2 regions of the Kocuria nitroreducens genome follow, and region 1 is predicted to be linked to the other one. Evidence: riboswitches for the same ligand, from Rfam matches in the RefSeq annotation. Region 1 holds a riboswitch; the other holds the start of a gene.
The links. A riboswitch is a leader RNA that binds a small molecule or an ion and turns the genes downstream of it on or off. The one in region 1 is predicted to bind S-adenosylmethionine.
Positions count from the first base shown of each region.

Region 1 (6,038 bases):
GGAGGCCCCGAACGGGACGTCGAACTCGCGGATCGGATTGCGGTTGGGCGAGCGGGGCGGCACCGGATTGCGGTGGTTGCCGACCAGGCACAGCACGACGTCGGCCATGCCCGCGTCGATCGCCGCCGCCGCCCGCCAGAGCATGCCCGGTCCGGTGGCCCCGCCGAGGTCCACCACGTTCGCCATCCGGGGCTGCAGGCCGAGGTACTCGGAGAGCATCGCCGGGACGTGCTGCGGGGTCTCGCCGACCTGGGGGCCCATCAGCAGCCCGTCGATCTCGCCCTTGCCGATCCCGGCGTCCTCGACGGCGAGCTTCGCGGCCCGGGCCAGCAGGCCCATGGTCGTGGCGTCCTCCGTCCGGCGGACCGGCCGGAGCTCGCCCACGCCGACGATCGCGCCGCGCGCCGTTCCCTGGCCGCGACTCATGCGAACAGCTTCCTGTACGCGTCGAGGGAGCCGGGGTTGGCCAGCGACGCCTCGTTCTTCACGGCCCCGCCGCCGGCGGCGGTGCGTGCCGCGCCTTCGACCTTCTTGCCGTTGAGGGTGTAGGGGACCTCGGCGACGGAGAAGACGTGGGCGGGGACGTGCCGGGGCGAGGCCTGGGTGCGGATGTCCGCCCTCAGCTCCGCGGCGAAGCCGGGGGTCAGCTCGTGCCCGTCGGCCATCACGAGGCAGAGGACGACCTCCTCGTCGGTGCGGGCGGTGTGCCCGAAGACGAGGGACTCGGCGACCTCGGGGCGCCGGTCGACCACCCGGTAGATCTCCGCGGTGCCGATCCGCACGCCGTTGGGCTTGAGCGTCGTGTCCGAGCGGCCGTGGACGACGACGGAGCGGCGCGTGGTGATCTCGGCGAGGTCGCCGTGGGTCCACACGTCCGGGCGCTCGGCGAAGTAGGTGTGGTGGTAGCGCTGCAGTCCCCCCTCCCCGAGGAAGGTCAGCGGCATCGACGGGAAGGGCTCGGTGCACACGAGCTCGCCCTTCTCCCCGACCACCGGCGCTCCCCGCTCGTCCAGCACGCTGACGGCGTGCCCGAGGGCGATGCAGGTGATCTCGCCCCGGCGCACCGGGTGGAGGGGGGAGCCGAGCTGGAAGCAGCCGTGGATCTCCGTCCCGCCGCAGATCGAGGCGAAGACCATGTCCTGCTTCACCTCGGCGTACAGCCAGTCGTACTGCTCCGGGGAGACGGGCGCCCCGGCCGAGAGGACCGATCGCAGGGCGCTCAGGTCGTGGTGCTCCCGGGGCGCGTACCCGGAGTCCATGAGAGCGGTCAGGTACCGGGGGCTCGTGCCGAAGTGGGTGAGCCCGGCCTCGTCCGCCATCCGCCACAGGTGTCCGTGGTCGGCGGTGCCGTCGGGGAGGCGGGGCGAGGGGTGGCCGTCGATGAGCAGCACGGCCGCCTCGGCCGCCAGGACGGACACGACCCACGCGTACATCATCCAGGCGGTGGACGTGAACCAGGAGTGCACGTCGCCGGGACGGACGTCCCCGTGCAGGACGTGCTCCTTGAGGTGCTGGAGCAGGACGCCACCGGCGCTGTGCACGATGGCCTTGGGCAGCCCCGTGGTGCCCGAGGTGAACATGATCAGGCCGGGCGCGTCGAACGGGAAGCGCTCGAGCGTGAGGGGCGAGGTCTCGTCCGTGAACTCGTCCTCCCACCGGGGCGAGCCGACCAGGACGAGATCGGGCGTGGTCGCCAGGCGGGCGACGACCTCCTCCGCCCTGTCCCGCACGTCGAAGTCGCGGCCGTTGTAGGCGTAGCCCTGCGCGGCGACCACCACCGACGGGCCCACCTGCCCGATCCGGTCGACCAGGCCGGCCACCCCGAAGTCCGGGGAGCAGCCGGCCCAGGCGGCCCCCAGGGACAGGGTGGCGATCATCGTGGTGAGGTTCTCGACGGTGTTGGGGAGGATGCCGGCGACGACGTCGCCCTCACCGACCCCTGCCGCCCGCAGCCCCGCCTGGACGGCTGCGACCCGTCCACGCAGCTCCCCCACGGTGAGCCGCGTGTGGGTTCCCGTCTCGTCCGCGGCGAGCACCGCGAGCCGGTGGGGCTCGCCCCGCAGCAGGTTCTCGGCCACGTTGAGCCGCCCGGCGGGGAAGTACCTGGTCCCGAACATGCGTCCGTGCCGCAGGGAGGGCAGCAGCTCGAGATCGCCGCCGTCGGCCGGCGGCGCCTGCTCCACGACGTCGCCCTTGTCCCCGAGCACGCCCGTGAAGTCCCACAGCGCGTTCCAGAACTCCTCCCGCCGGGTCACCGACCAGCCGTGCAGCTCGTCGTAGCGACGGGGGTCGAACCCGTGGGCGAGTGCGAAGCGGCTCATGGCGGAGTCCCTGAAGGCGGAGTCCGGGGGTGTCCAGAGAGTGGCAGGGCCGTGCGGGGTCATCGGGCGGGGTGCGCCTTTCCTGAGCTGATCTGCCCCGTGGCCCGGCACCCCGTTCAGGGGTGCTGCGCAGATCCGGCGCGGAGGGCGCCGTACTTGCCGCAGGCGGTGTGCCCTGCGGCCCGATCCTCATCTGGGGCACCCCGCTACGGGAGAGGGTTGCCGCCCGGCCAGCCAGAGCTTCGCGCCGGGTCTCGTGATCGTGCTGAATGCGTTCCCACAATAGGCCAGGGAACCCGTCCGTGTCAGATCGGCGGAGCGTGACGGCCCGGTTGGCGCGAAACACTCCGGACGACCACAATGGAGGGCAGCCATCCCGAGCGGCCGAGAGACCTGGATCGACGACGCCGCAGCAACCGTGGTCGACGTCGCGGACCGCACGGTGCTACCGCCAGGACCGATGGAGCAGCGCACTCCCGGGCCGTCCACCGGGGGCACCTCTCCGTCCGGGACCGATCAGCGGCACCACCTGCACGAGGAGTCCTTCCCATGGCCGACCACCAGTTCGGGTTCCGCACCCGCGCCCTGCACGCCGGGGGCACCCCCGACGCCGAGCACGGCGCCCGGGCGGTCCCGATCTACCAGACCAGCTCGTTCGTCTTCAAGGACGCCGACGACGCCGCCAACCTGTTCGCCCTGCAGAAGTACGGCAACATCTACTCCCGCATCGGCAACCCGACGGTCGCGGCGTTCGAGGAGCGCATCGCGTCCCTCGAAGGCGGCATCGGCGCCGTGGCCACCGCCTCCGGCATGTCTGCCGAGTTCCTCGTGTTCGCCGCGCTCGCCCAGGCCGGGGACCACATCGTGGCCTCCGCCCAGCTCTACGGGGGGACGGTCACCCAGCTGGACGTCACCCTCCGCCGGTTCGGGATCGAGACCACGTTCGTGCCCGGCACCGACCCCGCCGACTACCGGGCCGCGGTGCGCCCGGGCACCAAGGCCGTCTACACGGAGGTCGTGGCCAACCCGTCCGGGGGGATCGCCGACCTGGAGGGCCTCGCCGCGGTCGCGCACGAGGCCGGTGTGCCGCTGGTCGTCGACTCGACCATGACCCCGCCGTACCTGATCCGTCCCATTGAGCACGGGGCCGACATCGTCATCCACTCCGCCACCAAGTTCCTGGGCGGCCACGGCACCACGCTGGGCGGCGTCGTCGTCGAGTCCGGCCGTTTCGACTGGGCGAACGGCAACTTCCCGTCGATGACGGAGCCGGTGCCGACGTACAACGACGTCACCTGGTGGGGGAACTTCGGGGAGTACGGGTTCCTGACCCGGCTGCGCACCGAGCAGCTACGGGACATCGGCCCCGCCCTGGCGCCCCAGTCCGCGTGGAACCTGCTCCAGGGCGTGGAGACGCTGCCGCAGCGGATGGACGCGCACCTGGCCAACGCGCAGGCCGTCGCGCGGTGGCTGGAGGAGGACCGGCGCGTGTCCTACGTCAACTACGCCGGTCTGCCGAGCCACCCCCACCACGACCGGGCGCGGAGATACCTGCCCCTCGGCCCGGGGGCCGTCTTCGCGTTCGGGGTCTCCCCCACGGACCGGCTCGGCGGACGGGAGGTGGGCGCCCGGTTCATCGAGAACCTGCAGCTGGCCAGCCACCTCGCCAACATCGGCGACGCCCGCACCCTCGTCCTGCACCCGGCCTCGACCACCCACCAGCAGCTCTCGGCCGAGCAGCTGCTCCAGGCGGGCGTGCGGGAGGACCTCATCCGCCTGTCGGTGGGCCTCGAGGACGTCGAGGACATCCTCTGGGACCTGGACCAGGCCCTTTCCGCGGCCACCGGGCTGGCCCGGGAGTCCGCCCCGACCGTCGAAGGAGCACTCCGATGACCGCCGAGACCCGCACCTGGACGGGACCGAGCGCGCCCGAGCGGCTGGCCATCCTGCACGGCACCGAGTCGATCGCCATCGTGGGCGCGTCCGACAAGCCCTCTCGCGCGTCCTACTTCGTCTCGACGTACCTGCTGTCCTCCTCGCCGTACCGGGTGTACTTCGTCAACCCGGTGCTGCGGGAGATCATGGGCCGGCCCGTCTACCCGTCCCTCGCCGACCTGCCGGAGACCCCCGACCTCGTCGACGCGTTCCGGCGCCACGACGACCTCCCCGGCGTGGCCCGCGACGCCGTGGCCGTCGGGGCGAGGACCCTGTGGCTGCAGCTGGGCTCCTGGCACGAGGAGGCGGCCAGGATCGCCGAGGAGGGCGGGCTCGGCGTGGTCATGGACCACTGTGTGAAGATCGAGCACGCCCGCTTCCACGGCGGCCTCCACCTGGCCGGGTTCAACACCGGGGTCATCTCGGCGAAGCGGCAGGCCCTGGCCTGAACGGCGACGGCCCCGGAAGCTTGAGGCATCCGGGGCCGCCCCGTCCCGCTGGGCAGGTCGCTACACGCGCTCGAGGACGAACCGCACCTCGGCCTTCAGGCTCTGGCTGACCACGCAGTACCGCTCCGTGGCCCGCGCGAGGCGATCCAGGGCGGTGTCGTCGAGGTCCGCGTCCACGCGGGCGGTCACGACGACGTCCTGGACCCCGACGGGCACGGCCCGGTCGACGCCCAGGGTGCCGCGGGCGTCGAACATCCCGTCCGCGGTCAGCTCGGCCGAGCGCACCTCCACGCCCATGGCGGTGGCGACGCTGCGCAGGGTCACCCCGGCGCAGGCCAGGAGCGCGTCGAGGAGCATGTCCCCGGAGCAGGCATCGCTGCCGTCACCGCCGGTGGCGGAGTGCGGACCGCCCCGCACGGGACCCGCCCAGGTGTCGACAGTGCAGGTCAGTCCGGGGTCCCGGAAGTCGCCGTGGGAGTGCAGGGGCGTGCAGGCCGCCCCGGGCTCGGCCCGGTAACGGTCCTTGAGGGGGGCCTGGAGCTGCCGGAGCTCCGCGGCGGTCATCTGGGTACGAGATTCCATGGTGCCACTGTAGAGCGTCCGGCGCGGACGGCACCACGCGGGGCACCCGCGCCGGACGGGATCAGCGGGCGCGCTCGGCCACCCGGTCCTCCCAGCAGGCCCGGGTGGTCACCCCGTCGGTGCCGTCCCAGGCCCCGGTCCCGGACCGGCCCGGGACGTCGCCGCTGTGGAAGACCGGCTCGGCGCCCTGCCTGCGCTGGGCCTCGTCGTTCATGAGCACCCGGACGGCCACGCCGGCGAGCAGCACCAGAACCACCGGGTCGATGGTGGCCATGACCGCCATGGACAGGTCGGCCAGGGACCGGGCCAGGTCCAGGTCCAGGTCCAGGTCCAGCGTGGCTCCACCGATGCCGAGCACCAGCACGAGCACGCGGCAGCCGGTCGCCGTCCACCGCGACCTCGCGGAACGGAGGGGCCGGGTCAGATCGCCCGCACGGCGCCCTTGTCCGCGGAGGTGACCATCGAGGCGTAGGCGCGCAGGGCCTTGGAGACCTGGCGCTCGCGCGGCTTGGTGGGGTACCACGGGGCCGGCCCCTTGGCCTGCCGGCGGGCGGCCAGGACGGCGTCGTCCACGTTCACGCGCAGCACGCGCCGGGCGACGTCGATCTCGATCTCGTCGCCGGACTCGATGAGGCCCACCGCGCCGCCGGCGGCGGCCTCCGGGGAGATGTGCCCGATCGAGAGGCCGGAGGTGCCGCCGGAGAAGCGGCCGTCGGTGATCAGGGCGCACTCCCGGCCGAGACCGAGGCCC
Region 1 covers NZ_JBHZTC010000032.1:11,663-17,700, reverse strand. Annotated here, with positions in the region: gene ACFYE1_RS16330 (thiolase family protein) at 1-426, opposite strand, end outside; gene ACFYE1_RS16325 (acetoacetate--CoA ligase) at 423-2,384, opposite strand; SAM riboswitch class IV at 2,469-2,583, opposite strand; SAM riboswitch class I at 2,690-2,788, shown strand; gene ACFYE1_RS16320 (O-acetylhomoserine aminocarboxypropyltransferase/cysteine synthase family protein) at 2,871-4,214, shown strand; gene ACFYE1_RS16315 (CoA-binding protein) at 4,211-4,705, shown strand; gene ACFYE1_RS16310 (OsmC family protein) at 4,766-5,287, opposite strand; gene ACFYE1_RS16305 (hypothetical protein) at 5,349-5,657, opposite strand; gene ilvD (dihydroxy-acid dehydratase) at 5,708-6,038, opposite strand, start outside.

Region 2 (6,038 bases), on a different contig from region 1:
GGCGTGCTCGACGGACATCAGGGCCGCGCCGCCCCACTCGCCGCCGGCCGAGAAGCCCTGCATGATGCGCAGGATCACCAGGAAGACCGGGGCCCAGATGCCGATCGTGGCGTAGGTGGGCAGCAGGCCGATCAGCATCGTCGCGGCACCCATGCCCACGAGCGTGAGGACCAGGACGATCTTGCGGCCGTACTTGTCGCCGAGGTGTCCGGCGACCACCGCGCCGAGCGGCCGGAACAGGAAGCTGATGCCCAGGGAGGCCCACGCGACCACCTGGGCGAGGCCGGCGTTCTCCTCGGACAGCGGCGCGAAGTACAGGGGCGCCAGGACGAAGGCCGCGGCCTGGGCGTAGATGAAGAAGTCGTACCACTCGATGGTGGTGCCCACGAGGGTGCCGGCGAGGACCTTGCGCTCCTCGCGCGACATCTCGTGCCGCCCGGCCGGGGCGGATGAAGTGTGCGCCATGGGATCTCCAGGGGAATCGGGGACGGCGACGTCCTCGGCGGGACCGAACGCATCATGACCGAACGTTCGGTAATTGAAGGTGATACTACGGGTGGAAGTGACGCCTGTCACCTTCGGTGCCGAACCAGCAGGCCGTGCACCAGCGATGTGGCACGGACCACCTCGTAGAGAGAGCCGGTGGCCGGCCGCGCACGGATCACCCTCGCCGGCAGCGCCCGCGCCGCCCCCGCCCGCCCGGACGCGGCCGGGCCCGGCCCTCCGGGGAGGACCGGGCCCGACGGCACGGCGGTGACGTCAGGAGCGGCGGCTCAGCGGTAGAGCCGCTCCGAGGCCAGGCGTGCGCCCGCCACGAGGGACTCGAGCTTGGCCCACGCGATCTGCGGGTGCAGGCGCCCGCCCAGTCCGCAGTCGGTCGAGGCGACGACGTTCTCGCGGCCCACCACGGAGGCGAACTGCTCGATCCGGTCCGCGACGAGCTCGGGGTGCTCCACGACGTTCGTCGAGTGCGAGACCACCCCCGGGATGATGACGCGGCCCTCGGGCAGCGGGTGGTCCCGCCAGACCTTCCACTCGTGGGCGTGCCGGGCCGAGGCGCCCTCGAACGTGTAGCCGCCGGCGTTGATGGTCAGCATCAGGTCCACGAGGTGCTTCAGCTCGAGGTCCGTGGTGTGCGGGCCGTGCCAGGAGCCCCAGCACAGGTGGAAGCGGACCTGCTCCTCGGGGATCCCGCGCAGCGCGTGGTTGAGGGCCTCGACGCGCAGGCGCGTGAACGCCAGGTAGTCCTCGACCGTGGGCTCGGGGTTGATCTGGTCCCAGGACTCCGCGATGGAGGGGTCGTCGATCTGCACGGTCAGCCCGGCGCCGGTGATCGTCAGGTACTCCTCGCGCATCGCGTCGGCGCAGGCGTAGACGAGCTCTTCGTCGGTCTCGTAGTACTCGTTGGTCACGCGCGCCGCGGAGCCCGGGGAGAGGGCGGCGACGAATCCGGTCTCCGCCCCGGTGGCCGCCATGGCGGCCCGGAGGTGGCGGACGTCCGAGGCCACCGCCTCCTGGCCGGTGTAGGTCAGCGGCCCGGTGATCTTGGGCTGCTTGGTCGAGGAGCGCCCGGTGAGGATGCCCGACGCCGGGTCCTCGTACGCCTCCCGGAAGCGCTCGCGGTCCCGGCGGTCCGGGAAGCTCGTGAGCACGATGCTGCCGGGCGAGGAGCGCTTCTTCTCCGTGGACGCCCACCGGTCCTCGTCGGACGGGGTGAGACCGCCGAGGCGGGAGAAGGAGTAGTTCCACCACGCGCCGTAGTCGACCGCGCTGGACATGGAGTGCCCGTACTCGCCGTCGTTGACGACGTCCACGCCGGTCTCGCGCTGCCGCCGGACCACGTACTCGACGCCCACGGCGAGCTCGTCGGTGAGCTGTTCGAAGGTGATGGCGCCCTCGGCGTGCCGCTGGTTGGCCTCGAGCAGGCGCGGGGTGCGCGGCAGGGAGCCCACGTGGGTGGTCCGCACGTGGTCGGTGTTCTGCATGGTCATGCGTTTCCTCCTGGGGAACGGCGGGAACGGCGGGAACGGCGGGAACGGCGGGAGCGGCGGGAACGTCGCGGGCCGGTCAGGACCAGAGCCGGCGGGAGGCGAGCTCGGCCCCGCGGACCAGGGTCTCGAGCTTGGCCTCGGCGATCTGCGGGTGGATGCGCCCGCCCAGGCCGCAGTCGGTCGAGGCGATGACGTTCTCGCGGCCCACCTGGCGGGCGAAGCGCTCGATCCGGTCGGCCACGAGCTCGGGGTGCTCCACGACGTTGGTGGCGTGGGAGACGATCCCCGGGATGATGACCTTGCCCTCGGGCAGCACGTGGTCCTGCCAGACCTTCCACTCGTGCTCGTGCCGGGCGTTGGCGGCCTCGAAGCTGTAGCCGCCGGCCCGGATGGAGAGCATGAGCTCCACCAGGTGCTCGAACCCGAGGTCCGTGGTGTGCGGGCCGTGCCAGGAGCCCCAGCACAGGTGGAAGCGGACCTGCTCCTCCGGGATGCCCTCGAGGGCGTAGTTGAGGGCCTCCACGCGCTTGCGCGTGAACGCCTGGTAGTCCGCCACGCCGGGCTCCGGGTTGACCTGGTCCCAGTTCTCCGCGATGGAGGGGTCGTCGATCTGCACGATCAGCCCGGCGTCGGTGATCGCCCGGTACTCCTCGCGCATGACCTCGGCGCACGCGGTGAGGACCTCGTCCTCGTCCGCGTAGTGGGTGTTCTCCAGGCGGGCGCACGAGCCCGGGGACAGCGCGGCGAGATAGCCCTCGCTCGCGCCCGTCGCCGCCAGGCCCGCCTTGAGGTTGCGGATGTCGGCCTCCAGCGCCGCATGACCCGTGTACTCCAGCTTCCCGGTGATCCTCGGGAACGGCGCCTGCTTGCCCACGGTGATGCCCGAGGTGGGGTCCGTGTACGCCTCGTTGAAGATCTGGCGGTCCCGGCGGTCCCCGAAGCTCGTCAGGACCACCCGGCCGGGGGCAGAGCGCTGGGGCTCCTGCTCCCACAGGTCCACCTCGCCGGGGGTGAGGCCCGAAATCCGGGCGAAGATGTAGTGCCACCACGCGCCGTAGTCCACCTCCGCGGCCATGACGTGGCCGTATTCGCCGTCGTTGACCACGTCGATCCCGAGCTCGTCCTGCCGGCGGACCACGTCGACCACCGAGTCCTGCAGGAGCCGGTCGTACTCGGCCTCCGGGACGCTGCCCTTCGCCCGGTTCGCCTCGAGCAGCGCCGGGGTCCGGGGGAGGGACCCGGCGTGGGTCGTGAGGATGCGGTCGGCACTGTGCAGCACGGGTCGCACGTCCTTTCCATCGGTCGTGGCGGTAGCACCGGAGGTGGGACGGGGAACCGTCGCCCGGGTTGCTGCGGCGTCGTCGAGCCAGATCTCTCGGCCGCTCTGGATGGTGACCTCTTCATCCAAGCGCACCGGCGGGCGTCGCGCCATTCGGCGCCCGCGTGACGGGTGTGACGGAATGTGACACGCGCGATCCTGCTCGCCGTCGTGGTCCGGATCACATACCGTGACGGTGACCGGTGCCCCGGACCCGGTGGGCACCGCGGACGGAAGAAAGGACCCCCATGTTCCAGGACAACGGCCTCGAGGGGCGCACCGCGCTCGTGACCGGCGGAGCGAGCGGCATCGGCCTCGCGGCCGCCCGAGCTCTCGCCGGCTCCGGCGCCCACGTGGTGGTGGCCGACGTCGACGAGGCCGGCGCCCAGCGCGTCGCCGGCGAGCTCGGGGGACGGGCCTGGGCCGTGGATCTGCTCGACACCGGGGCGCTCGCCGAGCTGAGCCTCGACGTCGACGTGCTGGTCAACAACGCCGGCATCCAGAAGGTGTCCCCCCTGCAGGAGTTCGATCCCGCGGACTTCCACCGCATCCTCGTGCTCATGCTCGAGAGCCCGTTCCTGCTGGTGCGCGCGGCCCTGCCCCACATGTACGAGAAGGGCTGGGGGCGCGTCATCAACGTCTCCTCCGTGCACGGGCTGCGGGCGTCCCCCTACAAGAGCGCCTACGTCTCGGCCAAGCACGGCCTCGAAGGGCTGTCCAAGACCATCGCGGTGGAGGGCGCGGCCCACGGGGTGACCAGCAACTGCATCAACCCCGGCTACGTGCGCACCCCGCTCGTCGAGAAGCAGGTCGCCGATCAGGCCAAGGTGCACGGGATCCCCGAGTCCGAGGTGGTGGAGCGGATCATGCTCGGTGAGACGCCGATCAAGAAGCTCGTGGACCCGGAGGACGTCGGCAGCCTCGTGGCGTGGCTGGCCGGACCGCACGCGTCCATGGTCACCGGGGCGTCCTACACGATGGACGGCGGCTGGACGGCGCGCTGAGCACCGCGCGGCGATGGTGCGCTGGGGCGCCCCGTCCGGACCGACCGGGGCCGGCCCGGGCCGCTCAGCGGTGGCCCAGCTCCCGGGAGAGCCGGTGGGCCTCCGTGAGCAGGGCCCGTCCCAGGGGCTGCCGGCGCTCGCCGGTGAACCGGGGCTCGATGCCCGTGAGGCTCAGCGCGTAGACCGGTGCGCCCGTCGCGTCGAAGACCGCGGCGGCCATGCCCCAACTGCCCTCCACGATCAGCCCCGGGTTGACCGCGAAGCCCTCCCGCCGCACGCCGGCGAGCAGGTCCCGGATCCGCTCGGGCGTGTGCAGCGGACCCCACCCGGCGCGGGCGCCGGGCGTGGCCGCGAGGACCCGCTCCACCTCCGCGTCCGGGAGGTGCGCCAGGATCGCCAGCCCCGCCGAGGCCACGCCGAGCGGCAGCCGCAGCCCCTCGTAGAGGACGTGGGAGCGGATGGGGAAGGCGCCCTCCACGCGGGCCAGGCAGACGGTCTCCAGCCCTCGGCGGACCGACAGGAACGCGCTCTCGCCGGTGGCCTCCGCGAGCCGGCGCAGCGAGGGCCCGGCCAGTTCCCGGATCGGATAGCGCTGGGCCGCCACCGCGCCCAGCACGTACAGCTCCGGGCCCAGCTGCCAGGCCCCGGTCCCGGCGGCGCGGTCGACGAAGCCCTCCTCGGCCAGCCCCGTGAGCAGCCGGTGCACGGTGGGGCGGGTCAGCCCGGTCTCGGCCGCGAGCTCCGCGACCGTGCTGCCCTGCTCCCGCCCGGCGACGGCCCGCAGCAGCCGGCCGACCCGGTGGACCACCTGTGTTCCCGCACCTGTCGTCGACTGCCGTCCCATGACTCCACTATATGGACAGCCGGGACTCGAATGGCCGGATGATGAGGAGAAGCACCGTCATTCCGCCGGATCTGTTGACCGTTATGTGGAGGCTCCCTAGATTGAGTGCTGAGTCACAGTCGCACGAGAGGGAGGGACAAGGGTGTCCAAGGTCAGAGACAGCGCCGCCGAGCTGCTGGCGGAGAGCCTGCGGGACGGCATGACGCTCGCCGTGGGCGGGTTCGGGCTGAGCGGGATCCCCCGGGATCTCATCGACGCGGTGCGGGACTCCAGGGTCACGGACCTCACGGTGGTCTCCAACAACATGGGCGTGGACGGCAAGGGCCTCGGGGTCCTGCTCGAGAACCGCCAGGTGCAGAAGGTCCTCGCCTCCTACGTGGGCGAGAACAAGCTGTTCGCCCAGCAGTACCTGGACGGCGAGCTCGAGGTCGAGTTCAACCCGCAGGGCACCCTCGCCGAGCGGCTCCGGGCCGGCGGCGCCGGCATCCCCGCCTTCTACACGAAGACCGGGGTCGGCACGCTCGTGGCCGAGGGCAAGCCGCACGCCGAGTTCGACGGCGAGACCTACGTGCAGGAGCGCGGCATCGTCGCCGACATCGCCCTGGTCCACGCCCACACCGGGGACGCCGACGGCAACCTCGTCTACCGCTACACCGCGCGCAACTTCAACCCGATCGTCGCGACCGCCGGGAAGGTCACCTTCGCCGAGGTCGAGCACGTCGTGGCGGTCGGCGAGATCCACCCCGACCACATCGTCACCCCGGGCGTCTACGTCCAACACGTCGCGCAGTACAGCGGCGCACCCAAGGACATCGAGCAGCGCACCGTCCGCCCCCGCCCGGCCGGGCGGGCCACCGAGCAGAACGGAGACCAGGCATGAG
Region 2 covers NZ_JBHZTC010000009.1:4,015-10,052, reverse strand. Annotated here, with positions in the region: gene ACFYE1_RS07630 (MFS transporter) at 1-465, opposite strand, end outside; gene ACFYE1_RS07625 (cobalamin-independent methionine synthase II family protein) at 774-1,991, opposite strand; gene ACFYE1_RS07620 (cobalamin-independent methionine synthase II family protein) at 2,068-3,270, opposite strand; SAM riboswitch class I at 3,284-3,386, opposite strand; gene ACFYE1_RS07615 (3-hydroxybutyrate dehydrogenase) at 3,558-4,313, shown strand; gene ACFYE1_RS07610 (IclR family transcriptional regulator) at 4,378-5,157, opposite strand; gene ACFYE1_RS07605 (CoA transferase subunit A) at 5,300-6,037, shown strand; gene ACFYE1_RS07600 (CoA transferase subunit B) at 6,034-6,038, shown strand, end outside.
Region 2: linked by a shared signal. The riboswitch ahead of ACFYE1_RS07620 (cobalamin-independent methionine synthase II family protein) and the one ahead of ACFYE1_RS16325 (acetoacetate--CoA ligase) in region 1 are both predicted to bind S-adenosylmethionine.